3 regions of the Sporosarcina sp. QA0331 genome follow, and region 3 is predicted to be linked to each of the others. Evidence: a T-box and tRNA genes for the amino acid it is inferred to sense, from the RefSeq annotation. Region 3 holds a T-box; the other regions hold tRNA genes.
What was found. A T-box is a leader RNA that pairs with one kind of tRNA and senses whether it is charged. The one in region 3 lies ahead of ileS (isoleucine--tRNA ligase), so its partner is inferred to be a tRNA-Ile.
Positions count from the first base shown of each region.

Region 1: it has a tRNA-Ile gene. The T-box ahead of ileS (isoleucine--tRNA ligase) is inferred to sense a tRNA for this amino acid. The anticodon was not compared.
Region 2: it has a tRNA-Ile gene. The T-box ahead of ileS (isoleucine--tRNA ligase) is inferred to sense a tRNA for this amino acid. The anticodon was not compared.

Region 1 is NZ_CM147850.1:1,442,146-1,452,491, forward strand. Features, by position in the region: rRNA gene AC0L13_RS06905 (16S ribosomal RNA) at 1-418, shown strand, start outside; rRNA gene AC0L13_RS06910 (23S ribosomal RNA) at 776-3,709, shown strand; rRNA gene rrf (5S ribosomal RNA) at 3,797-3,912, shown strand; tRNA gene AC0L13_RS06920 (tRNA-Val) at 4,147-4,222, shown strand; tRNA gene AC0L13_RS06925 (tRNA-Thr) at 4,248-4,323, shown strand; tRNA gene AC0L13_RS06930 (tRNA-Lys) at 4,330-4,405, shown strand; tRNA gene AC0L13_RS06935 (tRNA-Leu) at 4,434-4,515, shown strand; tRNA gene AC0L13_RS06940 (tRNA-Arg) at 4,572-4,648, shown strand; tRNA gene AC0L13_RS06945 (tRNA-Ala) at 4,734-4,809, shown strand; tRNA gene AC0L13_RS06950 (tRNA-Met) at 4,833-4,906, shown strand; tRNA gene AC0L13_RS06955 (tRNA-Ile) at 4,918-4,983, shown strand; tRNA gene AC0L13_RS06960 (tRNA-Ser) at 5,007-5,099, shown strand; tRNA gene AC0L13_RS06965 (tRNA-Met) at 5,159-5,233, shown strand; tRNA gene AC0L13_RS06970 (tRNA-Asp) at 5,238-5,313, shown strand; tRNA gene AC0L13_RS06975 (tRNA-Phe) at 5,400-5,475, shown strand; tRNA gene AC0L13_RS06980 (tRNA-Gly) at 5,482-5,555, shown strand; tRNA gene AC0L13_RS06985 (tRNA-Ile) at 5,557-5,633, shown strand; tRNA gene AC0L13_RS06990 (tRNA-Asn) at 5,637-5,711, shown strand; tRNA gene AC0L13_RS06995 (tRNA-Ser) at 5,721-5,811, shown strand; tRNA gene AC0L13_RS07000 (tRNA-Glu) at 5,826-5,897, shown strand; gene AC0L13_RS07005 (hypothetical protein) at 6,372-6,722, shown strand; gene AC0L13_RS07010 (ATP-binding protein) at 7,579-8,874, shown strand; gene AC0L13_RS07015 (response regulator) at 8,856-9,740, shown strand; gene AC0L13_RS07020 (cation:dicarboxylate symporter family transporter) at 9,884-10,346, shown strand, end outside.
Region 2 is NZ_CM147850.1:2,574,341-2,584,686, forward strand. Features, by position in the region: gene menH (2-succinyl-6-hydroxy-2,4-cyclohexadiene-1-carboxylate synthase) at 1-523, opposite strand, end outside; gene menD (2-succinyl-5-enolpyruvyl-6-hydroxy-3-cyclohexene-1-carboxylic-acid synthase) at 516-2,225, opposite strand; gene AC0L13_RS12960 (isochorismate synthase) at 2,218-3,603, opposite strand; gene AC0L13_RS12965 (1,4-dihydroxy-2-naphthoate polyprenyltransferase) at 3,801-4,712, shown strand; gene AC0L13_RS12970 (TraR/DksA C4-type zinc finger protein) at 4,881-5,630, shown strand; tRNA gene AC0L13_RS12975 (tRNA-Glu) at 6,121-6,192, opposite strand; tRNA gene AC0L13_RS12980 (tRNA-Ser) at 6,201-6,291, opposite strand; tRNA gene AC0L13_RS12985 (tRNA-Asn) at 6,301-6,375, opposite strand; tRNA gene AC0L13_RS12990 (tRNA-Ile) at 6,382-6,455, opposite strand; tRNA gene AC0L13_RS12995 (tRNA-Gly) at 6,460-6,530, opposite strand; tRNA gene AC0L13_RS13000 (tRNA-Phe) at 6,537-6,612, opposite strand; tRNA gene AC0L13_RS13005 (tRNA-Asp) at 6,699-6,774, opposite strand; tRNA gene AC0L13_RS13010 (tRNA-Met) at 6,778-6,852, opposite strand; tRNA gene AC0L13_RS13015 (tRNA-Ser) at 7,053-7,145, opposite strand; tRNA gene AC0L13_RS13020 (tRNA-Ile) at 7,165-7,241, opposite strand; tRNA gene AC0L13_RS13025 (tRNA-Met) at 7,249-7,322, opposite strand; tRNA gene AC0L13_RS13030 (tRNA-Ala) at 7,342-7,417, opposite strand; tRNA gene AC0L13_RS13035 (tRNA-Pro) at 7,429-7,505, opposite strand; tRNA gene AC0L13_RS13040 (tRNA-Arg) at 7,521-7,597, opposite strand; tRNA gene AC0L13_RS13045 (tRNA-Leu) at 7,615-7,703, opposite strand; tRNA gene AC0L13_RS13050 (tRNA-Gly) at 7,712-7,786, opposite strand; tRNA gene AC0L13_RS13055 (tRNA-Leu) at 7,794-7,875, opposite strand; tRNA gene AC0L13_RS13060 (tRNA-Lys) at 7,906-7,981, opposite strand; tRNA gene AC0L13_RS13065 (tRNA-Thr) at 7,988-8,063, opposite strand; tRNA gene AC0L13_RS13070 (tRNA-Val) at 8,086-8,161, opposite strand; rRNA gene rrf (5S ribosomal RNA) at 8,401-8,516, opposite strand; rRNA gene AC0L13_RS13080 (23S ribosomal RNA) at 8,676-10,346, opposite strand, start outside.
Region 3 is NZ_CM147850.1:2,296,517-2,306,862, forward strand. Features, by position in the region: gene pyrR (bifunctional pyr operon transcriptional regulator/uracil phosphoribosyltransferase PyrR) at 1-332, opposite strand, end outside; gene AC0L13_RS11505 (RluA family pseudouridine synthase) at 538-1,443, opposite strand; gene lspA (signal peptidase II) at 1,443-1,919, opposite strand; gene ileS (isoleucine--tRNA ligase) at 2,059-4,821, opposite strand; T-box leader at 4,863-5,076, opposite strand; gene AC0L13_RS11520 (DivIVA domain-containing protein) at 5,134-5,640, opposite strand; gene AC0L13_RS11525 (YlmH family RNA-binding protein) at 5,735-6,511, opposite strand; gene AC0L13_RS11530 (YggT family protein) at 6,568-6,864, opposite strand; gene AC0L13_RS11535 (cell division protein SepF) at 6,884-7,339, opposite strand; gene AC0L13_RS11540 (YggS family pyridoxal phosphate-dependent enzyme) at 7,336-8,031, opposite strand; gene AC0L13_RS11545 (PRC-barrel domain-containing protein) at 8,103-8,345, opposite strand; gene sigG (RNA polymerase sporulation sigma factor SigG) at 8,859-9,638, opposite strand; gene sigE (RNA polymerase sporulation sigma factor SigE) at 9,735-10,346, opposite strand, start outside.

The DNA.
Region 1 (10,346 bases), 850 kb from region 3:
TGCCAGCATTCAGTTGGGCACTCTAAGGTGACTGCCGGTGACAAACCGGAGGAAGGTGGGGATGACGTCAAATCATCATGCCCCTTATGACCTGGGCTACACACGTGCTACAATGGACGGTACAAAGGGCTGCGAACCCGCGAGGGGGAGCCAATCCCATAAAACCGTTCCCAGTTCGGATTGCAGGCTGCAACTCGCCTGCATGAAGCCGGAATCGCTAGTAATCGTGGATCAGCATGCCACGGTGAATACGTTCCCGGGTCTTGTACACACCGCCCGTCACACCACGAGAGTTTGTAACACCCGAAGTCGGTGGGGTAACCCTTACGGGAGCCAGCCGCCGAAGGTGGGACAGATGATTGGGGTGAAGTCGTAACAAGGTAGCCGTATCGGAAGGTGCGGCTGGATCACCTCCTTTCTAAGGATAATTACGGAATATGAACCTCCGGTTCATACGTTGACGTTTTGCGTTCAGTTTTGAAGGTTCATCTTCTGATGACCTTTCAAAACCTTGTTCTTTGAAAACTGGATAAAACGACATTGAAGCAACAAAACATCAAGTAATCAACCGAGTCGATCACTTTTGTGATTGAACAATACTTTTTTAACGAGTAGATTGTGTGCTTATCGCTAAGTACCACTACTCACCCGAGGATTGCGAGAAGCGAGCAGGACGAGGAAGCGACCGAACAAGGACCGGAGCGTGCTTACGCACGTGAGGACCGGAGTGAAGGAGCTGACAAAGTAATGCGAAGCTTATCGAAATCCGTATAAAGGTTAAGTTAGAAAGGGCGCACGGCGGATGCCTTGGCACTAGGAGCCTATGAAGGACGGCACTAACACCGATATGCTTCGGGGAGCTGTAAGTAAGCTGTGATCCGAAGATTTCCGAATGGGGAAACCCACTGCCCGTAATGGGGCAGTACGTTCACGTGAATACATAGCGTGAACGAGGCACACCCGGAGAACTGAAACATCTAAGTACCCGGAGGAAGAGAAAGAAACATCGATTCCCTTAGTAGCGGCGAGCGAAACGGGAAGAGCCCAAACCAGGAAGCTTGCTTCCTGGGGTTGTAGGACACTCTATACGGAGTTACAAAGGGACGGATTAGACGAAGCGGCCTGGAAAGGTCCGCCATAGCGGGTAAAAGCCCCGTAGTCGAAAGTTCGTCCTCTCCAGAGTGGATCCTGAGTACGGCGGAACACGTGAAATTCCGTCGGAATCCGGGAGGACCATCTCCCAAGGCTAAATACTCCCTAGTGACCGATAGTGAACCAGTACCGTGAGGGAAAGGTGAAAAGCACCCCGGAAGGGGAGTGAAAGAGAACCTGAAACCGTGTGCCTACAAGTTGTCAGAGCCCGTTAATGGGTGATGGCGTGCCTTTTGTAGAATGAACCGGCGAGTTACGATTCCATGCAAGGTTAAGCAGCGAATGCGGAGCCGCAGCGAAAGCGAGTCTGAATAGGGCGAATGAGTATGGGGTCGTAGACCCGAAACCAGGTGATCTACCCATGTCCAGGGTGAAGGTAAGGTAACACTTACTGGAGGCCCGAACCCACGTACGTTGAAAAGTGCGGGGATGAGGTGTGGGTAGCGGTGAAATTCCAATCGAACCTGGAGATAGCTGGTTCTCTCCGAAATAGCTTTAGGGCTAGCCTCAAACGAAAGAATCTCGGAGGTAGAGCACTGTTTGGACTAGGGGCCCATCCCGGGTTACCGAATTCAGACAAACTCCGAATGCCGATGATTTATGTTTGGGAGTCAGACTGCGGGTGATAAGATCCGTAGTCGAGAGGGAAACAGCCCAGACCGCCAGTTAAGGTCCCCAAGTATCCGTTGAGTGGAAAAGGATGTGGCGCTGCCCAGACAACCAGGATGTTGGCTTAGAAGCAGCCACCATTTAAAGAGTGCGTAATAGCTCACTGGTCGAGTGGCGCTGCGCCGAAAATGTACCGGGGCTAAACGGATCACCGAAACTGCGGATTGACACCTATGGTGTCAGTGGTAGGAGAGCGTTCCAAGGGCGTCGAAGCCAGATCGTAAGGACTGGTGGAGCGCTTGGAAGTGAGAATGCCGGTATGAGTAGCGAAAGAAGGGTGAGAATCCCTTCCACCGAATGCCTAAGGTTTCCTGAGGAAGGCTCGTCCGCTCAGGGTTAGTCGGGACCTAAGTCGAGGCCGAAAGGCGTAGACGATGGATAACAGGTTGATATTCCTGTACCACCTCCCCGCCGTTATCAGCAATGGGGGGACGCAGAAGGATAGGGTGAGCGCGCTGTTGGTCATGCGCGTCCAAGCAGTGAGGTGTGGAACGAGGCAAATCCCGTTCCTATAACATTGAGCTGTGATGGCAAGGGGAATTGTCCCCGGAGTCCCTGATTTCACACTGCCAAGAAAAGCCTCTAGCGAGGCGGGAGGTGCCCGTACCGCAAACCGACACAGGTAGGCGAGGAGAGAATCCTAAGGTGATCGAGAGAACTCTCGTTAAGGAACTCGGCAAAATGACCCCGTAACTTCGGGAGAAGGGGTGCTCTGGTAGGGTGTTAAAGCCCGAGAGAGCCGCAGTGAATAGGCCCAGGCGACTGTTTAGCAAAAACACAGGTCTCTGCAAAACCGTAAGGTGACGTATAGGGGCTGACGCCTGCCCGGTGCTGGAAGGTTAAGAGGAGAGGTCAGCGCAAGCGAAGCTTCGAATTGAAGCCCCAGTAAACGGCGGCCGTAACTATAACGGTCCTAAGGTAGCGAAATTCCTTGTCGGGTAAGTTCCGACCCGCACGAAAGGCGTAACGATCTGGGCACTGTCTCAACGAGAGACTCGGTGAAATTATAATATGCGTGAAGATGCGCATTACCCGCGACAGGACGGAAAGACCCCGTGGAGCTTTACTGTAGCCTGATATTGAATTCCGGTGCAGCCTGTACAGGATAGGTAGGAGCCTTGGAATCCGGAGCGCCAGCTTCGGAGGAGGCAATGGTGGGATACTACCCTGGCTGTATTGGACTTCTAACCCTTGCCCGTGATCCGGGCAGGAGACAGTGTCAGGTGGGCAGTTTGACTGGGGCGGTCGCCTCCTAAAGTGTAACGGAGGCGCCCAAAGGTTCCCTCAGAATGGTTGGACATCATTCGTAGAGTGCAAAGGCATAAGGGAGCTTGACTGCGAGACCTACAAGTCGAGCAGGGTCGAAAGACGGGCTTAGTGATCCGGTGGTTCCGCATGGAAGGGCCATCGCTCAACGGATAAAAGCTACCCCGGGGATAACAGGCTTATCTCCCCCAAGAGTCCACATCGACGGGGAGGTTTGGCACCTCGATGTCGGCTCATCGCATCCTGGGGCTGTAGTCGGTCCCAAGGGTTGGGCTGTTCGCCCATTAAAGCGGTACGCGAGCTGGGTTCAGAACGTCGTGAGACAGTTCGGTCCCTATCCGTCGCGGGCGCAGGAAATTTGAGAGGAGCTGTCCTTAGTACGAGAGGACCGGGATGGACACACCGCTGGTGTACCAGTTGTCTTGCCAAAGGCATCGCTGGGTAGCTATGTGTGGACGGGATAAATGCTGAAAGCATCTAAGCATGAAGCCCCCCTCAAGATGAGATTTCCCATTACATTTGTAAGTAAGATCCCTCAAAGAAGATGAGGTGGATAGGTCCGGGGTGGAAGCGTGGCGACACGTGCAGCTGACGGATACTAATCGATCGAGGACTTAACCTTATCAGTTAAGAAGTACGGTTGAACTTGAGTTCAGCAACAATGTTGGTTTTATCCGGTTTTGAACGAACAAGCATCGTTCATACATAGTCTGGTGACGAAGGCGAAGAGGTCACACCCGTTCCCATACCGAACACGGAAGTTAAGCTCTTCAGCGCCGATGGTAGTAGGGGGCTTCCCCCTGTGAGAGTAGGACGTCGCCGGGCTAACCAATTCATTACATAAGCTAGTCGAAGACGAATAGGACTGTACAAGTGTACTTAACTGAACGTGCGAAGATGATGCAGTGATGAGAAGCTTATTGCGACTCTCCGTTTAAAGTGGGAGAAGCAAGCAGGTCGCGGAAGCGATTGAAGGAAAGAGGGAGCGTACTTCAGTACGTGACCGAGTGAGTGAATGAAGCTGACAAAGAGATGCGCAGCTTATCACACTTTAAACATGGAGGATTAGCTCAGCTGGGAGAGCACCTGCCTTACAAGCAGGGGGTCGGCGGTTCGAACCCGTCATCCTCCACCATATCGTTTTAATTTACGTATTATGTGCCTGTGTAGCTCAATTGGTAGAGCAACTGACTTGTAATCAGTAGGTTGAGGGTTCAAGTCCTTTCGCCGGCACCACATTTTGAGCCATTAGCTCAGTCGGTAGAGCATCTGACTTTTAATCAGAGGGTCGCAGGTTCGAATCCTGCATGGCTCACCATTTTTACTGTTTGACTTTTATATGATATGCGGGTGTGGTGGAACTGGCAGACACGCTAGACTTAGGATCTAGTGCCGTAAGGCGTGGGGGTTCGACTCCCTTCACCCGCACTCTCAATGCAGTACGATTTATTTCTAATTCTCGGAATCAGTTATTACGTTATATAGCGCCCGTAGCTCAATTGGATAGAGCGTCTGACTACGGATCAGAAGGTTATGGGTTCGACTCCTGTCGGGCGCGCCATTTACATTATTTCGAGAAGTAGCTCAGCTTGGTAGGGACCAAGGGGGCGCAGGTTCGAATAAATCCTGAATCCCAATCAATTCATGGGGCCTTAGCTCAGCTGGGAGAGCGCCTGCCTTGCACGCAGGAGGTCAGCGGTTCGATCCCGCTAGGCTCCACCAATAAACGCTTATATCAAGATTCTGGCGGCGTAGCTCAGCTGGCTAGAGCGTACGGTTCATACCCGTAAGGTCGGGGGTTCGATCCCCTCTGCCGCCATCTTATAGTGCTTTTAGCTCGGTTGGTAGAGCAGTCGGCCTATAACCGTCTAATCACAGGTTCAAATCTTGTGAAATTCATCAGTATCTATATTTTTCACGGAGGAATACCCAAGCCTGGCTGAAGGGATCGGTCTTGAAAACCGACAGGGGTGTTAAAGCCCGCGGGGGTTCGAATCCCTCTTCCTCCGCCATTATTTTAAAACAAACATACAATTTACGTAAGATTTATAGTTCCTACAACTAACATTATCGCGGGGTGGAGCAGTGGCAGCTCGTCGGGCTCATAACCCGAAGGTCGCAGGTTCAAATCCTGCCCCCGCAACCAAAATGGTCCCGTGGTGTAGCGGTTAACATGCCTGCCTGTCACGCAGGAGATCGCCGGTTCGATCCCGGTCGGGACCGCCATTTATTTCATTACATAGTATTTACGATTTGATGATTGCGGATTTCTAAGTAACTCTATAGAAATTATCAGCTTTCTATGTCAATGTGGCTCAGTAGCTCAGTCGGTAGAGCAAAGGACTGAAAATCCTTGTGTCGGCGGTTCGATTCCGTCCTGAGCCACCATTCCTTGCGGGTGTAGTTTAGTGGTAAAACCTCAGCCTTCCAAGCTGATGATGAGGGTTCGATTCCCTTCACCCGCTCCATGGGCCTATAGCTCAGCTGGTTAGAGCGCACGCCTGATAAGCGTGAGGTCGGTGGTTCGAGTCCACTTAGGCCCACCATATTCCGCAGTAGCTCAGTGGTAGAGCAATCGGCTGTTAACCGATCGGTCGTAGGTTCGAGTCCTACCTGCGGAGCCAATTTTATACGGGGAAGTACTCAAGAGGCTCAAGAGGCGCCCCTGCTAAGGGCGTAGGTCGCGAAAGCGGTGCGAGGGTTCGAATCCCTCCTTCTCCGCCATAAGTTCATCAGTTGGCCCCTTGGTCAAGCGGTTAAGACACCGCCCTTTCACGGCGGTAACACGGGTTCGAATCCCGTAGGGGTCATACAATAAAAAATATCCTATCAAGTTATTCATAAACTTGATAGGATATTTTTTTTTCCATCCAAGCCTGTCTAAAATAACAGGATTTTTGAACTAGCTATCCTGTACATGAATTCATATCAGCAAGTCGTTCCATAGTGCCGTTGGTGTTCAGGCAAGTCCTAACAAGATCAAATGAGGAAGTCGGATTTTGCTTTGTGCTTCCACCACTATTAAATAAAGGTATACGGAATGAAAAGTGTAAGGAATTTCTGACTGATAGGTTATAATTCTATTGATTAAATGAAGGGCATAGTTTTTCATGTGGCTACAAGACAATCACACACTATTATCAGTACTATACTATTTGCTAAACAGTCCTATTCAATTAGATTCCTATTGGTCACTCAGAATAGCTGAAGGGATTAGTAATAATAGATAATACGGGAGAGTGGTTGTCATTACAGTAACGAAACATCCGAATGATTCAAGATAAATGAAGTTGAGGCGAATTAGTGGCTATGGAGCAGCCTTAGCAGTTACGCCATATTTACTAATTAAAATCATTTGGACTTTTGGTCTGTTCCTGCCGACTGAGCAAATGGGTGAACCGAGTTGGCGAATAATTAACGATGTCACTGCAGTTCTTGCAGCAAATGGTATAGCGTTGGCAATAGCGTTTTGCAGGCCATTGGGTGAGAGGCTTCCTGCGTGGATTGTAGCTTTGCCTATATGGATGGTGTACAGGATTGCTCGTGCCGATGCTGTTATTAGCACAATTCTTGGTCCAGCGGCAATTATTAAGGATCAAGAGGCTGGTGCCGCAGATATCTGGATATTTGAGTAGGTATTTGATTATATTCCTTTTTTGGTATAGGAATCTTTCTTCCAATCGCCTTGGCAGGTTACGTAAAGGCAAGATGGCCTGAAGCTCTTGGCGGCAAAATTTACTACCGAGAGCAGCCTGGAAACACTCTTTAATTACAGAAAACTTTGGCTGTAATCGTAGCTTTCGGTTGTATTCTCCTTGGAGTCGTCAAATTGTACGGGGCTGCTGGCGGTACGATTGGCATAGATCCTACCTATATTGATGCATGATCGTGATTTATGGTGGCATCTGCTATCGTTGAGTGTAGTGTATGGTCTCTTGAGGCGCTTATGGCATACTAGTTTTGACATACCGCCGTGGATCCAAGCGGTTCCTACTTCCGATGATGTAACCTGGATTTCATCGGAAATGCTCATTACAAATGACCTCTCTTCCGCTTTAACCGCTACTCGGCTCGATGCTTTACCTTCCCTAGAATATCCCGTAGTACTGGTGCGCTTGACCCGGACAGGCATCGTTTGGGTGTGATAATGGGAATGCTTCTTCTTCTGATATTGCATGATCGCCGTCTAGCGATACGTGGTAATTTAGATGATATTGGTAAACTTGTATATCGAATCTAACAACAATTAGAAGATAAAAGTGGCCGTAAACGTTGGTATTAAGCTTTTACGGCCACCTTTTTTTTTGTAGAAGTGTTCGAGAGAAGAGGCAACTACTATAGAATCTCTATACTTTCTAAATAAATAATGGAATCAAGGATAGTCACAGTTGTATCGCTTTTTCTTTTTAACATAGTACGTTAAAAAACGATTAATTATTTGTCGTGCTATAATTTCTCTAGAAGATTAATTTTAATCACAGGAGATATTGTATGTTACCTAAGCATGTAACCCAAAAAGATTATAAAATAGATGCGGCGGCTTTATTATTGACTGCTTTGCTGACAGCGGCCGCAGGGGAGTTAAAACTTATTCCGTTCTACGGAGAGACATTCCGTTTCAGTTTAGGCACGATTACTTTTTTTCTGCTTCTCCTCATACGACCTGCAGGCTCTTTACTGTTGACAGGTCTAGTTACAGGCTTGACTGTCGTTGTCTTCCGAGTCAGCTTTGATATGACGGCGACGCCTGCGACTTTCTTGGAAAGCTTCCGAAATCATTTGCCTGTCTTGTTGTATTATATTGTCTTTACGTTAGGCTTCCATATCGTTCGTCTTGACAACTACCGGTCGGCACCGCTTTTGTTAGGGGCATTTGCGGTACTGTTTGAGTTTATAGGCAACGGTGTAGAAAATGTCATGCGCATATGGTTGCTGAACCGTGAAGCCCTCATGTGGAAAGATTGGGTGTTGCTAGGCGGCGTGGCCACACTTCGTAGTTTTTTTGTCGTAGGATTATATAGTTCTTTCATGTTGTCTGAGCAAAAAAAGCGCATGAAGGAAATGCTTGGAATTGGTTCGAATTTGTATGCGGAGTCGCTTTATTTACAGAAGTCGATGAATCATATTGAGCAAGTGACAGCTGCAAGCCATGATTTGTATCGGAAATTAAAACAAAACGAATTGCATGACTTAAGTGTGCAGGCACTTGCCATTGCACAAGAAATCCATGAAGTGAAAAAAGACTCTCAACGCATACTGTCAGGATTGTCTGCAATTACGAAAGAAACGAGTACGGAGCGCTTTTTATTATCCGATCTGTTTGATATCGTTATCACATCGAATCGTAGATATAGCGACTTATTGAAACGCAAGGTCGATTTCCGTTTAAAGATGATGGTTGATTTTGAAACGAATCAGCATATCCCGCTTTTGGCGTTATTGAATAACTTGACAGCCAATGCCGTTGAGTCGATCGCTACCACGGGTATTGTTGCCTTTCAAGTGACTGAGGAAGCGGATAATCTATGGATTAAGATCCAGGACACAGGTAAAGGCATTCGAAAAGAGGATATCCCTATTCTATTTGAACCGGGGTACACGACGAAGTTTAATGAACAAGGAGTGGCGGCAACAGGCATCGGCCTTTCCCACGTTAAACAAATCATTCAAATGCTGCGGGGGGAAATCCAGATTGAAACACCAGAAGAAGGAACGATCTTTCAAATTCGGATCCCTTCTCATATTATTCGAAAGGAAGGTGATGAAACGTGCGTTATTTCATCGTAGATGATGATTTAGCATGCCGGCGGATGCTGGAGCAAATTATTAATGAAGAAGGGCTTGGTTATGTGGCTGGCGATGCAGAAACTGGGTTGAAAGCAATTACGCCCGTTCTTTCTACACAACCGGACGTCGTATTGATCGACTTCCTCATGCCTGCACTTGATGGGATTGAAACGATGGAGCAATTGAGAAATCAAGGTTTCCAAGGGCAATTCATCATGATTTCTCAAATTGAAAATAAGGAAATGGTCGGCGAAGCATATGAAAAAGGTGTAGAGTTCTTTATTCATAAGCCGATTAATCGTGTGGAAGTGCGCAGTATTTTAATGAAGACGAAGGAGAACTATCAACTTCAAAAATCGTTGCAAACGATTCGTGACTCGCTCGCGAATATCGGCGCACCTTTAGAACAACCAAAACGAAAAAGTGTTAATGATATCGTTCGATCCATTTTGAATGATATGGGAATTATCGGTGAAACGGGAAGCGATGACATCGTGGCGATTATGGAGATTCTAATGAACCGCCAAGATCGGATAGCGCTATTGCCCCATTTAAAAGATTTGTATGAGTCGGTTGCTCGAGGAATGCAAAATGTCGATGTTGCGAAAGAAAGTAAAGCGATTGAACAGCGGATTCGACGAACAATCGTCGCAGCAGTCAACAACTTAGCATCAATGGGAGTTGTCGATTATACATCGCCTCAATTCGAATATTATGCACCACGCTATTTTGACTTCCAGGACATACGCCTCCGCATGAAGCAAATCGAAGAAGATCTTCCAACACCCGCCCGCGTGAAAATCAATATTAAGAAGTTCCTGCAAGTGCTTTATATTGAAACGGAAGAAATGTATACGAAGCTTTAACAGTATGACCGATTTTTATGAACATTCGACAGTCGGAAAAAATGTTTCTATGATTTGTCGGATTTTGTAGGATTCAGTAAGACCTCCTTACACTAATGAAAGTGAAGAAAACGCTTTCAATGGCAAAAGAGGGAGGCAACTAGATGAAAAAGAAATTTAGAATTCCATTAGCTTATCAAATACTTATCGGATTAATAGCAGGGATTATCGTTGGGGCAATCTTTTATGGCCACCCCGGAATAGAAACGTATTTACAGCCGCTAGGTACAATCTTTATTAATATGATTAAAATGATTGTTGTGCCAATCATCGTCTCGACGTTGATCGTTGGGGTTGCAGGTACTGGCGATTTGAAACAATTAGGCAAACTTGGCGGAAAGACAATGATCTATTTCCAAGTTGTTTCATTAGTCGCGATTATCGTTGGTTTATCTGCAGCAAATATTTTCAAACCAGGTGAAGGCATTGATATGTCGACATTGGCAAAAGGCGATATTGACTCATATGTCCAAACGACTGAAAGTGTCCAAAACGAAGGATTTATGGATGTCCTAGTCGGCATCGTTCCAAGCAACATTATTCAGTCGATGGCATCGGCTGATATGC
Region 2 (10,346 bases), 280 kb from region 3:
CTGCAGGAAGACTTTTTTGAGATTCAAAAAGGGGGATACTCTCCCATTTTTCGACAAAAGAAGCGATGCCTTCGTCAATAATCTTATTAGCCAACAATTTGTCTGCTATTTTTCGCTCCATCCTGTCATGTTCTTTCAAAAGACCTGGGGACGAGCTTTCAAGAATCAATGCTTTAACACGATTTGGATAATGGATCGTATACGCTAGTGCAATGCGACCGCCCATTGAGTAACCTACCAAATAAAAAGTATCCAATTTCAAATACTCAAAAAGCGCTTCCAAATCTTCAATCTGTTCCTCCATCGAATAGCGCCCTGGCATGTCAGGAATCGTCGTTTTCCCGTGCCCTGTCAAGTCAATGGCAATTGTCCGATATGTCCCTTCGAATTCATTTCGAACTTCTGTCCAAGTAGCAGAACTTCCTGTAAACCCATGTAGAAAAACGATGGCGGGCAAATGACGATCGCCCTCCATCTTCACATGTATTGAAAGTCCACGCACTGGAATTTGAAGATCATTCATCTCCATCCAGCCCCTTTATGATATCTGCCCAGTACGCGCGATGAGCTTTTACATTCAGCGGTCGGCTCGTAAACACTTCGATGATGCGGACATCCTTCGTCTTTTCATTTTGAAGTTCAGCTTTGAACTCTTCTACAGTACGAACAGCGGCGTATTGAGCGTCATACATCGCGCCGATATGTTCAAACGTTAATCCTGTAGGTGTTCCGAACAGCTCCTCGAAATGGTTTTCCACAGTCGATTGGGGAAGATATGAAAAAATCCCGCCACCGTCATTATTCACAATGACGATCGTCAAATTCGTCTTATGGAAACGGGAGACGATTAATCCATTGACGTCATGTAAAAAGGACAAATCACCAATGAGCAAGTAGGTCGGCCTGTTTCGTGCCGCCTCGATGCCGAATGCCGTAGAGACGACACCATCTATGCCGTTCGTTCCCCTATTGGAAAATATCGCGACATCCTTCTCTGTCTTGGAGAAAAATGTGTCGACATCACGGATCGGCATGCTGCTGCCGCTGATCAGATCACTGCCGTCAGGAAGCATATCGAATAATGTTTTCGCAATGACTCCTTCATCACCTTCTAAGCCCTCGTAACGCAGAGTCTCTGCTTCCGCAAACTGATCCGCCGAGGACCACATGTCAGCATAGGAAGTCGGTTCTTGCTGTTCTGCAACTTCATATACGGACACGGGCGAGGATTGCAGGTGATGGGTAACAACGCCAAGTGAATCCCTGAATTCCGGCGACTCATCCAAAGCGATAAACACTTCCGGCCGACATTTCTTCAAAAATAATGTCAGCGGCTTCGATACAGGCTGTGCTCCGAAACGGATCACTGTATCCGGCACTGCGTTCGCTTTAAACGTTTCACTTTTTAAAATCGCATCATAATGCGCAATACATAGTGATTTGCAGTCCGCAGGCACTTCTGAACGCAAGTTGGATAAAGGATCACATAACACAGGCCATTGCAGCCGTTTTGCAAAATCCCAGAATGCATCTTTATCGAATCCAACCGGCAATTCCCCCGCAATTATCATTCCTTTTTTCGCATTCGAAAAGAGAGCCGAAAGCGCTTGTTTTTGATTAACCGATAATTCGATCTCGCCGTGAATACTTTCGACAAAAGTCGATGCACGTGCTTTCCTATCAAAGTCAATTAGCAAAGGCTCACGAAGTGGAATGTTCAAATGGATAGGTCCCATCGGTTTTGTCAAAGCAACGGATACGGCACGATTGACATGCCTTTCCAAAAACCGATCGATCTCTTCATTATCTTCCGCCAATGGAAGATCCACACTGAATTTCACATGCTTTCCGTACATATTTAATTGATCGATCGCCTGTGGCGCGCCTACACCTCTCAATTCATGTGGACGGTCAGCCGTCAGGACAATTAATGGAATACGGGCATAGAATGCTTCAGTGATTGCAGGATGATAGTTAGATGCCGCTGTTCCCGATGTACATAAAAGTACAACCGGTCTGCCTGATGCCTTTGCTAAACCTACCGCAAAATACGCTGCTGATCTTTCGTCAACTTGCATATATGTCTGCAGCTCTGATGAAGCAAATGCATAGGCGAGAGGCGTTGAACGAGATCCTGGGCTTATGACCGCCTCTTTGACACCTGCCCGTAGCAACGTATCTGTCATTCGCAATACATGATCTGTCAAAACCCGTCGTTCATCCATTCAACTTTCCTCCAAGCGCCCGCAATACCGGTCTAAATTTTACCCAAGTTTCATCATATTCCAATTCAGGAACGGAATCTGCAACGATTCCTCCTCCAGCATACAAATATGCTTTGTCCTCGTTTATAAGTGCGGAACGAATTGCGACTGCAAATTCTCCATTGCCTGCAGCATCGGTCCAACCGATAGGAGCAGCATAAAAACCGCGATCCATGTCTTCTTCCTGCCGAATGATCTGCAATGCAACATCCGTTGGAACTCCGCCTAACGCAGGTGTCGGATGCAATGCCTCTACGAATGAGAATATATCGTTTTCCTGCCCGAGCGTTCCTTCAACAGATGTGTAGAGATGCTGAATATCTCTTATTTTCATCAGCTTGGGTGTTTTCGGAATGAGCACTTCACTGCAATATTTATTAAAAATATTAGAGATCATGCTGACGACGTGCTGATGCTCTTCGCGGTTCTTCCGATCGCCTAATAGCTCATCACCAAGTGCCTTATCTTCTTGAGCCGATTTCCCGCGCCGGATCGATCCGGCTACGCATGCCGAGTACGCTTTCCCATTCTTGATTTCGATGAGACGTTCAGGTGTTGCACCAAAAAAGAGCGATTTCCCTTTTTGAAGCCCAAAATGATAACTTTCTTGCTGTTCATTTGTAATTGCATGCAGTACTTTGACGCTATTGACATCCTGTTCAAATTCAAGCTCAAGCGCCCGAGCAATGACGACTTTGTCAGCCTTTCCTTTACGTATTGAATCAGTTGCGTTTTCCACCGCACTCAAATATTGCTCTTTCCCTCGTTCTGTTGTCGCGACGATCTTATTGTGATTCGTAAAATCGAACTCTTCCACCTGTGCATTATGGATCAGTTTATCGCGCTCTTCCCGGAGCTTTTCAAAATCCAACGCTGCTTCTTTTTGATCCGTTATCATATTGATGGAGATCATCGTTTTGCCTTCCTCGATCTTCAATTGAAAAGATGGAACGACGAAATAACCGGAAGGGAATCCATTCCACTCCGATTCCTTTCTGTTTTCCTCGTCAAATGAAAAACCTCCGAAAAGAACAGGATCAATATCCTTTTCTTCTTTTATTAAAATGGAGCAAAGCTGTTTCCATTGCTCCGATATGTCTTTAAAACGGCCATCGGTTTTACCGTTCGCCAACGTATAGGCATGTCCTATCCCGACAAGCGTCAATGTCTTGTCCGCATTTTGCCAATAAAATCGTTTGTCTTTGTACTGAGAAGCACCCGCTTCAAAAAAAGATAAGGGTGATATCCTTCCCACTTCGACAGTTTCCGTGAAGAAGCGTGTACTTGGAGATATCACCACTTTTTGCATTTCACGTACATCCGTCATCTTGTGACCCATCGTTTTCTCTCCTTCATCTTCAATCCATCGTCTTGCCAATTGAAACACTTACTATTTTTTTTGTAGAAGAATGAGTTTCTTAGTTCCATTATACCGGAATTTCCTCAATCTCGCATAGATAATGCAAACAAGGATACCTCTTTCAGACGTTTTGGAGTACAATGGATAACGGAAACACAAGGATAGGAGAGAATACATTGCAACATACTATTAAAGCTGATTCCGGATGGCGAATATGGTGGCAGCTTACTAGACCACATACTTTGACTGCGGCTTTCGCTCCGGTTTTCCTAGGGACGATGATTGCTTTAACTCACGGAAAACTTCATTTTCCTTTATTTTTAGCTATGCTCATTGCCAGCCTTTTCATTCAAATGGCTACAAATATGTTCAATGAGTATTATGACTTCAAACGTGGATTGGACAATGAAAACTCGGTTGGAATTGGCGGCACGATTGTTCGGAATGGCGTCAAACCGAAAACAGTATTGAACATTGCACTTGCATTGTACGCAGTGTCCGTTCTCATCGGAATTTATATTTGTATGGAAACGTCATGGACACTTGCCCTCGTTGGAGCCGTTTCAATGCTGATCGGTTACTTGTATACCGGTGGTCCTCTTCCGATCGCTTACACACCTTTTGGAGAGCTTGTATCCGGTGTTGTAATGGGAATGCTGCTGATATTAATCGCCTTCTATATTCAGACAGGTGAAGTGACGACTGATGCTGTGCTCATTTCCATTCCAAGTATGCTTCTCGTCGCTGCCATAATGATGTCCAACAACATCCGCGATTTAGAGGGTGATAAGGAAGGCGGCAGGAAGACATTAGCGATCCTTGTAGGAAGATCCAAAGCAATTACAATCCTCGCTTCCTTCTTTATCGTGTCGTATAGCTGGATTATCATACTCATCGTTTTCGGATATGTGACACCATGGGCATTGCTCGTTTTTCTAAGCGTTCGAAAACCGATGAAAGCTATCGCTACCTTCCGTGCTTACCAACTTCCATTGGAAGTAATGCCAGCAATGAAGAATACAGCTGTCACAAACACATTATTTGGTTTATTATTAGGGATCAGCATCCTAATCGGCCATATCCTATAAGCACAACTGTGGACTTGCCAATTTGGCGGGTCCATTTTTTTCTGTATTTGTATTCCATGTTTAGTTCATCGCTTCAAAAGGAATTGAGAAGATACAAAGCTTTCATTGCTATGAAGTGATTGGACACCGACCATACTAATACAACTAACATAAAAGGATGTGCTGAACATGTTAACAGCTGAACAGAAATCAATGCTGAAGAAAAGTCTTTTGGAAATGAAATCACAATTACAAAAAACAGAAAGTGAAACGGATATTAGAGACTCCGCAAGAGAAGAAATAGGGGAATTATCAACTTACGATAATCATCCGGGAGATATGGGCACAGAGTTATTTGAAAGACAAAAGGATCTGGCCTTACATGTCCATGCGGGCGATGAATCCGATAAAGTGGAGCATGCTTTAGCTGCTTTGACTAACGGCACATACGGATATTGTGAAGTGTGTAAAACTGAAATTCCGTACGAAAGGTTAGAAGTACTTCCTTACACGACATACTGCATAGATCATTCACCGGAACGTGATGTCCCGAACGATCGACCATCAGAAGAGGACGTATTGCTCATGGCCAACCCTAACACTTTCGCAGACAGAAGAGAAGCCGCTGATAGAGATCACAATGAAAGAGACAGTGAAGACAGCTTTCAGGAAATAGCTAAATTCGGTACATCTGAAACACCTTCTGATTTCACAGGGGATCATGATGATTATAATACCCTATATGATAATGAACTGATGGATGGTGCAACGGAAGAGATAGAAGAGTTTGTCAGTACCGATATCACTGGGGAAACAAGAGGCTTTGTACGGTCAGAGATGTCTGAAGAATATGAAGGAGAATTGGACGAGGAAGGAATGGAATCACCTCTCGGGGATATTCCCTATCATCAAAGAGACAGCTACACGGGAGATAACTAAGAAAACGAAAACTGCTGCAGATATCGACTTTCTGCAGCAGTTTTTTAAAAAAGGATTTCTCACGATAAAGAAAAAGTGTGTATACAGCATAAATACGCATAAAGTGAAATAACTACGCATAAATTCTAGGAATTACGCATAAAGCGAAATAATGACGCATAACATCGTAAAATCGCGCATAAACAACAAGATGATATATACATCTTGTTATGCGTAGTTCTACAACGTTATGCTTCTCTAACAAAGATTATGAGCCGATATTAGACTTTATGCGCCATTCCCTAAGGTTATGTGCCTTACATAACATTTATGAGCATTTAACGAGGTTTATGTGCTCTTCGCAGCAGTTATGCGTGGGTATCCCCCATTCTTCCATAATCCTGTTCAATAAACCTTGAAAGGATTTCTAACAATAGAAAAACAGGTGATGAAAAATGAATAATTTTTCATCACCTGTTTATGTGAGGACTTCGTAAGCAGTCCATCTGTATGACCCCTACGGGATTCGAACCCGTGTTACCGCCGTGAAAGGGCGGTGTCTTAACCGCTTGACCAAGGGGCCAATTCTTATGGCGGAGAAGGAGGGATTCGAACCCTCGCGCCGCTTTCGCGACCTACGCCCTTAGCAGGGGCGCCTCTTGAGCCACTTGAGTACTTCCCCGTATAAAATTGGCTCCGCAGGTAGGACTCGAACCTACGACCGATCGGTTAACAGCCGATTGCTCTACCACTGAGCTACTGCGGAATATGATGGGCCTAAGTGGACTCGAACCACCGACCTCACGCTTATCAGGCGTGCGCTCTAACCAGCTGAGCTATAGGCCCATGAAGCGGGTGAAGGGAATCGAACCCTCATCATCAGCTTGGAAGGCTGAGGTTTTACCACTAAACTACACCCGCAAGGAATGGTGGCTCAGGACGGAATCGAACCGCCGACACAAGGATTTTCAGTCCTTTGCTCTACCGACTGAGCTACTGAGCCACATTGACTTGGAAAACTGGTAATTTCTATAGAGTCACTTAGAAATATGCAATCATCAAATCATAAATACTATGTAAGGAAATAAATGGCGGTCCCGACCGGGATCGAACCGGCGATCTCCTGCGTGACAGGCAGGCATGTTAACCGCTACACCACGGGACCATTTGGTTGCGGGGGCAGGATTTGAACCTGCGACCTTCGGGTTATGAGCCCGACGAGCTACCACTGCTCCACCCCGCGATAATGTGAGTTGTAAGAATTTCAAATCCTACGCATATTGTTTTGTTTTGGGACTTAGCTGTAATTTCCTTTTAGGAAATTACACAAATCTCATTCTGCGTGATGAAATTTGCTCCACCCCGCGATAATGTGAGTTGTAGGATTTATTATTCCTACATAATTAGTTTTCCAAGGAGCCACTATTGCACTTTTGAAATAAATGGCGGAGGAAGAGGGATTCGAACCCCCGCGGGCTTTAACACCCCTGTCGGTTTTCAAGACCGATCCCTTCAGCCAGGCTTGGGTATTCCTCCGTGATAACTATTCAAATAGTGGTGGACCTTGCAGGACTCGAACCTGCGACCGGACGGTTATGAGCCGTCTGCTCTAACCAACTGAGCTAAAGGTCCTTTAGGATGGCGGCAGAGGGGATCGAACCCCCGACCTTACGGGTATGAACCGTACGCTCTAGCCAGCTGAGCTACGCCGCCAGGAAAAGTATTAGTATAATGGTGGAGCCTAGCGGGATCGAACCGCTGACCTCCTGCGTGCAAGGCAGGCGCTCTCCCAGCTGAGCTAAGGCCCCATTATAAGAAGTGGTCGGGAAGACAGGATTCGAACCTGCGACCCCTTGGTCCCAAACCAAGTGCTCTACCAAGCTGAGCTACTTCCCGTTTTTCAAGAATGAATGGCGCGCCCGGAAGAATTCGAATCCACAACCTTCTGATCCGTAGTCAGATGCTCTATCCAATTGAGCTACGGGCGCAATATATAATTAATTTATGGTGCCGAGAACCGGAATCGAACCGGTACGGTAGTCACCTACCGCAGGATTTTAAGTCCTGTGCGTCTGCCAGTTCCGCCACCCCGGCAAATCATATGGAGCGGAAGACGGGATTCGAACCCGCGACCCCGACCTTGGCAAGGTCGTATTCTACCACTGAACTACTTCCGCATTGAAGTGCGGGTGAAGGGAGTCGAACCCCCACGCCTTACGGCACTAGATCCTAAGTCTAGCGTGTCTGCCAGTTCCACCACACCCGCATATTCATATCAAGACAGAGAGTCAAGAAATGGTGAGCCATGCAGGATTCGAACCTGCGACCCTCTGATTAAAAGTCAGATGCTCTACCGACTGAGCTAATGGCTCAAAAAGTGGTGCCGGCGAAAGGACTTGAACCCTCAACCTACTGATTACAAGTCAGTTGCTCTACCAATTGAGCTACACCGGCAAAATCATAAGTTTGTAATGTATGGTGGAGGATGACGGGTTCGAACCGCCGACCCCCTGCTTGTAAGGCAGGTGCTCTCCCAGCTGAGCTAATCCTCCATATTTAAAGTGTGATAAGCTGCGCATCTCTTTGTCAGCTTCATTCACTCACTCGGTCACGTACTGAAGTACGCTCCCTCTTTCCTTCAATCGCTTTCGCGACCTGCTTGCTTCTCCCACTTTAAACCGAGAGTCGCAATAAGTTTCTCATTACTGCATCAGCTTCATTCGATCAGTTATGTATGCTTGTACAATTCTTCTCGTCGTCAACTTGCATATGTAATGAATTGAATTGGTTAGCCCGGCGACGTCCTACTCTCACAGGGGGAAGCCCCCTACTACCATCGGCGCTGAAGAGCTTAACTTCCGTGTTCGGTATGGGAACGGGTGTGACCTCTTCGCCGTCGTCACCAGACTAGATTGTCTTTCAATCGACAATATTGATTATACCAATTCTGATGATAATTACAAGTCTTTTTTTAAAAAACTTTTTCGAACGACACTTATTCGTTCAAAACCGGATAAAACCAACATTGTTGCTGAACTCAAGTTCAACCGTACTTTTTTAACTGATAAGGTTAAGTCCTCGATCGATTAGTATCCGTCAGCTGCACGTGTCGCCACGCTTCCACCCCGGACCTATCCACCTCATCTTCTTTGAGGGATCTTACTTACAAATGTAATGGGAAATCTCATCTTGAGGGGGGCTTCATGCTTAGATGCTTTCAGCATTTATCCCGTCCACACATAGCTACCCAGCGATGCCTTTGGCAAGACAACTGGTACACCAGCGGTGTGTCCATCCCGGTCCTCTCGTACTAAGGACAGCTCCTCTCAAATTTCCTGCGCCCGCGACGGATAGGGACCGAACTGTCTCACGACGTTCTGAACCCAGCTCGCGTACCGCTTTAATGGGCGAACAGCCCAACCCTTGGGACCGACTACAGCCCCAGGATGCGATGAGCCGACATCGAGGTGCCAAACCTCCCCGTCGATGTGGACTCTTGGGGGAGATAAGCCTGTTATCCCCGGGGTAGCTTTTATCCGTTGAGCGATGGCCCTTCCATGCGGAACCACCGGATCACTAAGCCCGTCTTTCGACCCTGCTCGACTTGTAGGTCTCGCAGTCAAGCTCCCTTATGCCTTTGCACTCTACGAATGATGTCCAACCATTCTGAGGGAACCTTTGGGCGCCTCCGTTACACTTTAGGAGGCGACCGCCCCAGTCAAACTGCCCACCTGACACTGTCTCCTGCCCGGATCACGGGCAAGGGTTAGAAGTCCAATACAGCCAGGGTAGTATCCCACCATTGCCTCCTCCGAAGCTGGCGCTCCGGATTCCAAGGCTCCTACCTATCCTGTACAGGCTGCACCGGAATTCAATATCAGGCTACAGTAAAGCTCCACGGGGTCTTTCCGTCCTGTCGCGGGTAATGCGCATCTTCACGCATATTATAATTTCACCGAGTCTCTCGTTGAGACAGTGCCCAGATCGTTACGCCTTTCGTGCGGGTCGGAACTTACCCGACAAGGAATTTCGCTACCTTAGGACCGTTATAGTTACGGCCGCCGTTTACTGGGGCTTCAATTCGAAGCTTCGCTTGCGCTGACCTCTCCTCTTAACCTTCCAGCACCGGGCAGGCGTCAGCCCCTATACGTCACCTTACGGTTTTGCAGAGACCTGTGTTTTTGCTAAACAGTCGCCTGGGCCTATTCACTGCGGCTCTCTCGGGCTTTAACACCCTACCAGAGCACCCCTTCTCCCGAAGTTACGGGGTCATTTTGCCGAGTTCCTTAACGAGAGTTCTCTCGATCACCTTAGGATTCTCTCCTCGCCTACCTGTGTCGGTTTGCGGTACGGGCACCTCCCGCCTCGCTAGAGGCTTTTCTTGGCAGTGTGAAATCAGGGACTCCAGGGATAATTCCCCTTGCCATCACAGCTCAATGTTATAGGAACGGGATTTTCCTCGTTCCACACCTCACTGCTTAGACGCGCATGACCAACAGCGCGCTCACCCTATCCTTCTGCGTCCCCCCATTGCTGATAACGGCGGGGAGGTGGTACAGGAATATCAACCTGTTATCCATCGTCTACGCCTTTCGGCCTCGACTTAGGTCCCGACTAACCCTGAGCGGACGAGCCTTCCTCAGGAAACCTTAGGCATTCGGTGGAAGGGATTCTCACCCTTCTTTCGCTACTCATACCGGCATTCTCACTTCCAAGCGCTCCACCAGTCCTTACGAT
Region 3 (10,346 bases):
CCTGTATAAAGGACATCATCGACGAGGATCACTTTCTTTTCCGACACATCGTGTTGGATGTCGACTTGTTGGACGAGAGGTTCCTTATTTTCATGTTTCAATTGAAGATCATCTCTGTATAAAGTAATATCCAACTCACCAGTCAGTATCGGTTTTCCTTCAATTTGCTTAATTCTATCCGCAAGTCGTTTCGCAAGTACGGCACCTCTTGTTTTAATGCCGACAAGGATGCATTCATCGATTCCTTTATTCTTTTCAATAATCTCGTACGCGATTCTTGTCACCGCACGGGAAATTGCCTGTTCGTCAAGAATGATTGCTTTTTCTGTCATGATTATTCCTCCTTAGTAAAATTAGAAAACCCCCTGCCTAGATGGCAGGGGGTATACGTGCAGAAAAAACGTACTGGAGATTAGCGCGCAGCTATCCCACTGTACTTCCGTGCAACCTTCCCAGCCTCTCTGGACTGACTTTAAAGGTGTCGCTATTCAATTTCTTAGTTTAGTATAGTTGTCCACTTTCGCTTTGTCAACGATTTTATGAACGCAATTTTTTCAATAATTCTTCGAAGTCTTCCGGCAATGGTTGTGTGAACTCCAAATATTCTCCAGTTCGCGGGTGCTTGAAGCCGATTGTGCCGGCATGCAATGCTTGACCGTTGAAGTCTATTGTCTTCTTCGGTCCATATTTCGGATCTCCCGCAAGCGGATAGCCGATATATTTCATATGCACTCGAATTTGGTGTGTCCTGCCTGTTTCAAGACGGCATTCCACTAACGTAAAATCACCAAATCGATCTAACACTTTGAAGTGCGTAACGGCGTGCTTCCCTTTATCAATAACGGTCATACTTTGCCGATCTTTCGAATCTCTGCCGATCGGTGCGTCAATCGTCCCTTGATCATGAGGGATATGGCCGTGAACAAGCGCTGTATAAACGCGCGTCACCGATTTCTCGACGAGTTGATCGACGAGTGATACATGTGCCTGATCATTTTTCGCAACCATTAGCAAACCTGATGTGTCTTTGTCAATTCGATGAACAATTCCGGGACGCATGATGCCATTAATACCTGAAAGGTCCTTCACTTGATGCATCAAGCCATTTACAAGAGTGCCTGTCGCATGTCCAGGCGCCGGATGGACTACCATTCCGCGAGGTTTATTCACTACAAGGACATCGACATCCTCATAGACGATATCCAAGTCTAAATCTTCTGCTACGATGTCAAGCTCCTCAAGTTCAGGCACCATCACTTGGATGACGTCCCCAACTTTTACTTTATAATTCGATTTTACAGTTCCTTCATTTACGAGAACTGCTCCGTCTTTCACCCATTGCTGGATTTGAGTACGGGACCAATCAGCATTGGCATCCGACAGAACTTTATCGATTCTGCCACTTCCATGCTCTTCTGTAATTACTATTTCAAATGGTTCCATTATGCCACCTTTTTCTTATTCTTTTTTTCATCCACAAAAACATGAAGGATCATGAGGACGACTCCTACAGTCAAAGCAGCATCTGCTACGTTGAAGATAGGGAATTCATAATTAATGATCGGAATCAGGACATCCACAAAATCGACCACTTCTTTCCGAATTACCCGATCGATGAAGTTTCCGAGTGCTCCGCCTAATAAAAACATAAGGCTGATACTTAAAAGCTTGCTGCCTTTCGCTTCCTTATGGAAAAAGTAAATGATGCCGCCTACAACTAGTAACGTAACGATATAAAACAGCCACATTTGCCCTTCCAGCATGCCCCATGCCGCCCCTTTATTCCGATGCGAGAGGAGTGCCAAATAAGGTTCGGCGATTGGGATTCGTTCCCCAAGATTCATGTTTTGTACAACAAGCCATTTTGTCAGTTGATCAAGCAAAATTAAAACGATAGCCAATCCATAATATAGTACCAATCCAAAAACCCCCGTCCGACAGTTTCTGCTCCATTTTACCACAAAATGATATCAATCATGAAATCGGCGTGCATCTAAAAAGAAAAGACTGTTGCAACCGGGACTCAGCCACAGTTGCAAACAGCCTTTACCAAAATGCTTATGAATAATATTTTTTCACTACATCCGCGCAACGTGAGCAGAGTGTTGGATGATCTGCATCGTTACCGACGGTTTCAGAAATCGTCCAGCAGCGATCACATTTTTCACCATCCGCTTTTTCAACGAGGACAGTAGCATTATCGAGCTGTAACGCCTCAGAGCCCAATTTGCCTTCTTCACTTTCCTCGAACTTGGAAACGATGAAGAATTGAGCATAATCGATATCGTCTGCTGCCAAAATGCCAGCCATCTTTTCAGGCAATGCGACAGTCACTTTCGCCTCAAGCGATTTACCGATTACTTTAGCATTCCGAGCTTCTTCAAGCGCCTTCAATACATCGTCACGAACGAGCATCAAACGGCTGAAACGCTCACGAAGTGCATTAGCAGCCTCTCCAAGATCTTCCGCTTGAGGCATATCTGTCAACTGGACGCTCTCCTCTTCGACATGCTCAAGGTAAGCCCATAATTCATCCGTCGTATGAGGGATGACTGGTGTCAATAACTTCAACAGGGCAAGAAGTGAATCGTACATAACAGTCTGCATCGCACGGCGGTGTGGATGATCGACGCCTTCGATATAAACGACATCTTTCGCAATATCTAGGTAGAAGGAGCTCAATTCACCTGTACAGAAGTTGTTCACTGCGTGATATACGCCAGCAAACTCATACTTCTCATAAGCCTCAAGCACATCTTTGATTAAATCTTGCAACTTCACATAAACGTATTGGTCGATCGGACGCATATCTTCGAACGCAACACGGTCGGCAGCAGGATTGAAATCCGCTACGTTACCGTGCAAGAAGCGTAAAGTATTTCGGATCTTACGATATACTTCCGACACTTGCTTGAAGTTGGAATCAGATACACGCACATCTGCCGTATAATCGACGGATGATACCCATAGACGAAGGATATCAGCACCTAGCTGATTCATCACTTTCGACGGCACGATGACGTTGCCTAGCGACTTACTCATTTTACGCCCTTCACCATCCAACGTGAAGCCGTGGCTTAATAGCCCTTTATATGGTGCAATACCATTGATGGCAACACTTGTCGTCAAGGACGAGTTAAACCAACCACGGTATTGGTCTGAGCCTTCCAAATACAAATCTGCTGGGTAGACTAGATCGTCTCTTTCAACTAACACACCTTGATGTGTTGAGCCGGAATCAAACCAAACGTCCATAATATCCGTTTCTTTTGTAAATTGGCCGTTCGGGCTGCCTTCATGAGTAAAGCCTTCTGGAAGCAACTCTTTTGCTTCCCGTTCAAACCAAATATTTGAGCCGTGTTTACGGAACAATTCCGCAACATGTGCGATTGTATCATCTGTAAGGATCGCTTCGCCGTTTTCAGCATAAAACACCGGAATCGGAACACCCCATACACGTTGACGTGAAATACACCAGTCACCGCGGTCGCGAACCATATTGAACAATCGTGTCTCACCCCATGATGGAGTGAATTTTGTATTGCGAATCGCTTCAAGCAATTCACCGCGGAATGATTCAATGGAAGCGAACCATTGAGCTGTCGCGCGGAAAATGACAGGTTTTTTTGTACGCCAGTCATGTGGATACGAGTGGGTGATGAATGAAAGCTTCAAGAGAGCCCCTTCTTCATCCAATTGTTTCGTCACTTCTTTATTTGCATCTTCATAAAAGAGTCCTTCAAAGCCTGGAGCTTCCTCTGTCATAACACCACGGTCATTGATCGGAGACAAAGCATCGATTCCATATTGTTTCGAAACGTAGAAGTCGTCTTCACCATGTCCAGGTGCTGTATGAACGCATCCTGTACCAGCTTCCGCTGTTACATGCTCTCCTAGCATAACAAGAGAATCGCGGTCATAAAGTGGGTGCTTTGCAATTACTCTATCCAGATCCGAACCTTTTAGTTCTTTAACAACTTCATATGTTTCCCAACCGATCTCTTTCGCAACAAACTCAACGAGATCTTTTGCCAAGAGGAACTTGTTTCCTTCCACATTGACGATAACGTAAGTGAATTCGGGATGTACCGAAATCCCGAGGTTCGCAGGAATCGTCCAAGGCGTCGTCGTCCAGATAACAATTCGTACATCCTCGTCAACAACACCGAGACCATCTTTGACCGGGAATGCAACGTAGATGGATGGCGATTTTTTATCTTTGTATTCGATTTCCGCTTCAGCTAGCGCTGATTCACTTGAAGGTGACCAGTAAACAGGTTTCAGACCTTTGTAGATATAGCCTTTCTTGGCCATTTCACCGAACACTTGAATTTGTCTCGCTTCAAATTCAGGTTTCAATGTGATGTACGGATTTTCCCAATTGCCGCGTACGCCAATCCGTTTAAATTGCGAACGTTGGCTATCGATTTGGCTATATGCATATTCCTCACACATTTTCCGGAATTCGGCGACGGTAAGCTCTTTTCGATTGACACCTTTGTTGACGAGAGCTTGCTCGATCGGTAGACCGTGCGTATCCCAGCCTGGTACATAAGGTGCGTGGAAGCCTGTCATCGATTTATGGCGGACGATCATATCTTTCAGCACTTTGTTAAGAGCGTGGCCCATGTGAAGGTCGCCGTTCGCATATGGAGGTCCGTCGTGAAGAACGAAGAAAGGGCGTCCTTCTGTACGTTTTTGTACTTTTTCATAGATGTTCATTTCTTCCCATTTCGCTTGCATATCGGGTTCTTTGTTCGGCAAGTTGCCACGCATCGGAAATTCTGTTTTCGGCATGAGCAATGTGTCTTTGTAATCCATAATGTTTCCTCCTTTAAAAATAAAAAATTCCCCGTCCCTAATAAAGGGACGAGGAATTGTTCTCGCGTTACCACCCTAGTTGCAGTGTAAAAAATCACACTACCTCTCAGAACACCATAACGGGGTGCATCCGGGATTGATTTTCGTCAATCCGGCTCTGGAGTGATTTTCGTTTCCGATTCAGACCGGGCTCCCACCGCCCCCGGCTCGCTTTGCATGAATTTCGAAAAGTACTCTCTCTTTCAACGCCTGTTTCCTGCTTATATGGTCATTATTATATGTTTGAAGTTGACAAAATGTCAAGCTTTCGAATCATTCTACATCCGCTGCAGATTCCAGGAGTTCCGTATCCGGCTCATATTCAAGAAGTTTTTCCCAATCGTCCGTTTTAATCATATCGAGTTGGGCTTCAATTAGCATGCGGAATCGGTTTCTGAACACTTTCGATTGTTTTTTCAAGTCTTCGATGTCCATCGCAATCTTCCGAGCACGCGACAATGCTTCATTCACAATACGGTCAGCATTCTTCTCCGCTTCTTTCACGATCAGTTTCGATTCCTGGATCGAATTCCGCCTTACATCTTCAGCTGCTTCTTGGGCGATCAAAATCGATTTCTGCAAAGTCTCTTCGATAGAATTGAAATGGGAAACTTTGTCTTTTGTCTCCTTCAAACTGTTCTTCAATGCTTTGTTCTCTTCCAGCACGTTTTCATAATCCTTCATGATCTGCTCTAGAAACTCATTTACTTCATCTTCATCATAACCCCGGAAGCCGCGGCTGAATTCTTTGTTATGTATATCGAGTGGTGACAATGCCATCTTCTGTTCCTCCCTTTCGAGTAAATCTTCTATCCCCTATTATACATACCATCAACAGATAAGACAGCAGTTTTTAAGTCGGTTGTCTGAAAAATCATTCTAACCTACCAATCAACAACCGTATTTTGTCTTTCCGGGTCCTTCCTTCTATCGACATGATTTTGAAACGGCCAGATCCCCTGATTGAAAGAATATCTGATTCGTTCACTTCGAACGCTTGCTGGTCTCGGACGACATGATTCACTTTCACTTTATCATTTTGAATGAGCGCAACAGCTTTTTGTCGCGGACAATTCACTAATGAAGCGACAAGCGTGTCAAGACGCAGTGAGCTAATAGTATGGAGCTCTTCCTTCCACGTTTCTGCCGATACAATCAGTTCATCAGTGGAATCGAGTTCTTCAACACGGACTTTCGATTTGCCGATAGACGTCAGATTGGCGATGAGATAATCTTTCATTTCCTCTGCAGCGGAGAATTGGGCGACATCTCCTTCCAAGCGGATGTCTCCAAATTTCGAACGGTCAATGCCAAGCGCCATGAGAGAACCTAAAATATCCCGGTGCTCCAGTGTCATAAATTTCGCAGGATATCTAACTGCAAAAACAGAAACTTGGAAATCCTCAACTTCCGGCTCATAATAATCCGGGTAAATTAATGCCCGTTGTCGTTCCGGCTCAAGGAATGCGCCATGGACTCCGAATTGGAAACCTGAACTCCTGACGATGGATTCTAAAATGAAAATTTGTCTCGGGTCAAGAAAGCCGGTGAGTTTCGGAGAATATGTGTCCTCGACTTCACGCGTCCAACCAATTACTGTTTCAATGAAAGGCTGCTCGTCTTTTCTAAAATGTTGTATGATCGAATCCATTGTTAACGACTCCTTACAGAACCCTTTTCATATAAGGGTCCCTTATAGAAAAAACCTCACATGAGTGAGGTAATGATCAATCGATAAACTTCATATACACCTCTAGAAATCAAGTAGTTCAATACAAAGATAGCTACGATCGGTGAAATATCGATCATTCCAAGGGGTGGGATGAACTTACGGAAAAACCCTAAATAAGGTTCGGTAATTTTCCCTAAAAGGATGCCGAACTTCGTTTCCCTTGTAGAAGGTACCCATGACATTAAAATGTAAATAATGAGGAGTATTAAGTATATATCTATTGCTCTTATAATGAGCGAAAAAATCAAGTTAATTATATCTATTAATCCCATCTGTACACCTCATCTAATTCTATCTTTCAAAAAAATCCGAAATGGTTCCTGCCACTTCCACATTCTCCGGCACGCAAAGGAAAATATCTGTGCCAATCCGTTGAATATCTCCGCCAAGTGCATAGACGGTGCCGCTTAGGAAATCGACGATGCGGATCCCTTGATCACGCTCAATCCTTTGCAAATTGACTACAACGGCTCTTTTATTCTTTAAATGCTCCGAAATGTCCTGCGCTTCCGCATAGACACGCGGTTCAAAAAGAACAACTTTTGAAGATTTCTGGATGCTTTGTAAGCTGACGACAGTTCCCGGCTGTTGCTGCTGTGTCTCCGCCACTTGCGGTTTCCGTGAAACCACTCTTCTCGGCTGCTGTTCTTGTACAGGCTGTTGCTCCCGGACAGGCTGCTGCTCTTGTTGGAATTCCTCTTCTTCATCAAGATAGAACCATTTTTCAAATCGTCTTTTTATGCTCATTCGTCTCCCTCGCTCTCCGTTCCGACTAATGCAGTTCCGATTCTAACGTGAGTTGCGCCTTCTTCGATTGCGATTATATAGTCATTCGACATTCCCATTGATAATAGTGTGCACGGCGCGTGTTCTACTTTTTTTGCTGCGATTTGATCACGAAGGCTGCGCAATGAACGGAATATTTTTCGAATCCATTCTTCGTCCTCAGTGAATGGAGCCATGGTCATTAAACCTACAACTCGGATTTTATCATAATTGGCCAATTGAAGGATGAAATCCTCCAATTCCTCCGGATTTATCCCAGATTTAGATTCTTCCCCTGATACATTCACTTGTACGAAGCAATCGACCGGTGATGTCGCGCGTTTTTGAATTTCTTTTGCGAGACTAAGACGATCCAATGAATGAAGGAAATCAACTTGCTCGATAATGTCTTTCACTTTTCTACTTTGTACATTTCCGATGAAATGCCAGTTTAGTTTTTCTGATTGGATGTCTTCCTGCTTTGCAAGCAGTCCCTCCGGCCGGTTTTCTCCGAGATCCGTAATTCCGAGTTCGATAACTTCTTTGGCTCTGTTGGTCGATACTTGTTTTGTCACTGCAATGATCGTTACATCTTGACGTTTCCGATTTGAACGATCACATGCTGCTTGAATTTCTACTTCTATTTTTTGCATACGTTGTTGAAGTGTGTCCATTGAAATCACTACTTTTCTGCTTACTTTGCTTTATTGTATCAATTGGAAGGACACATATCAATGATTAGTCTTTATTTATCAACCTTTTTGCCTACTAAAACGATGTCTTTTCCGATGGTGAGGACATCATCATACTTGATTTGCTTCAAATCCTTCATCTTTGATTCTAAAAATAGAGACCTTTCTGCTCCGCCAATTTGAAGAACGTCAATTTTACCGTTTTTCATATCGATTGTCGCGTCCTGTACAAATCCTAAAAAAGAACCCCTTTTCACTTCAATCACTTCTTTCTTCTGCAAATCCGAAAAACGCAAGCCATTCCCTCCTTTTTAATAACAAAAGTTGATCTCCGCTTCAGTCGGGCGCTTTCCGCGGGCGGGCGGTGAGCCAATCGGACAACGAAGAGCCCGATTGGCCGTATTTCTGTGCACTTTGCAGAAATTAAGGCATCCGCCCCCTGCTCGTAACGCTACGCTTTTACTCGCAAAAGCCGTTCTTCGAAACGGCTTTCGCTAAAGTCGCCGCCTTACGCTACGATCAACAAATTACATCCTTTTTACTTAATTTTAACAGAGCATTCATAATAATATTCTTTTTATAAAGAGCTTTCTATTACCCTGTAGCTGTTGCTTGGAGTGCAAGCGCGAGACTCCTGTGGGAATAGTGTTAGTCGAAGACCCCACAGGAGTGAAGCGGAGCGTAACGACGAGGAGTCTAAGGCAACGCCCACGGAAAGCAACAGCCAGCTTTTAAGAAAGTATCTTTCTACAGCTTATGCTCAACAACCTAAAAAAACGCAATGCGGGAGCATTGCGTTTTTAAGTCAACTATTTATTCTCCATGCCATCTCGAATTATTTGAATTGCATTTTTCTCTAATCTTGAAATTTGGGCTTGTGAAATGCCTAGTTCTTTTGCAATTTCAGTTTGGGTCTGGCCTAAATAGAAACGTTTAGAAAGAATCAGCTGCTGTCTTTCCGTCATGCCCGAAACTGTCTCCTTTACCGACACATACGTCAACCAACGCTCTTCAGACACCTTTTTATCCTGCAATTGATCCATAATATAAACAGGATCGCCGCCGTCGCCGTTCATCGGTTCATGAAGGGACATTGGATCTTGTATTGCATCTAACGCGAATAAAATATCATCTTCTGGAATGCCCGTCGCTTCTGCAAGATCAGAGATTTTAGGTTCTTTTTGATGCTCGTTAACAAATTGTTCCTTTGCTCTGATTGCTTTGTAAGCTATATCCCGAAGCGATCTGGATACCCTAATAGCATGATGGTCTCTCAAATGTCTTTTGATTTCACCAATGATCATTGGGACGGCATATGTTGAAAATCGGACATTATGTTTCAAATCAAAATTATCGATGGACTTCAATAAACCAATGCAGCCAACTTGAAAAAGGTCGTCTGCCTGCTCCCCCCTATAAGCAAACCTTTGGACAAGACTTAATACTAACCGCAAATTTCCTATTACGAGCTCTTCCCTTGCCGATTCGTCACCATTTTGAAGCCGGATAAACGTTTCTTTCATCACTTCATTCGTCAGTAATGGCAAATTGGACGTATCGATACCACAGATTTCAACTCTTGTACGCATCATTCGCTTTTCCTCCGCATTCTGTAGATGACTGTACAAAATAGTTTGTCCTCACACTTGCGGAATATGCGAAATCCAATTCTCCAATTTCAACCATCAAGCGATAGGATGGTTTAATCTGTCACGCAGTTCGGAGATTATTTTCTTTTCAAGACGTGAAATATAAGACTGTGAAATACCGAGCAATTCTGCGACTTCCTTCTGTGTCATTTCAAGACGGCCTGTGAGTCCGAAGCGGCATTCCATTATATATTTCTCCCGTTCATCCAACGTGCTGATCGCTTCAATCATATGTTGTCTTTCTAATTTTTTTTCAACATCATCAATAATAATATGTTCATCCGTACCTAAAATATCAGAAAGCAACAGCTCATTCCCATCCGCATCAGAATTTAACGGTTCGTCGAAAGAAATTTCTGAGCGGGTTCGGTTCGTTTTCCTCAAATGCATAAGGATTTCATTTTCAATGCATCTTGAAGCATATGTCGCTAATTTAATATTGCGATCGCTTTTAAATGTTTCGATCGCCTTTATAAGTCCGATAGTTCCAATGCTGATCAAATCTTCAATATGCGTATTCGTATTATCAAAACGACGGGCAATATAAACGACGAGCCTTAGATTCTTTTCAATGAGCGTATCCCTGGCATCCATGTCGCCTTCCATGAAAGCCCTGATTGCAATTGCTTCTTCCTCCCTGGACAACGG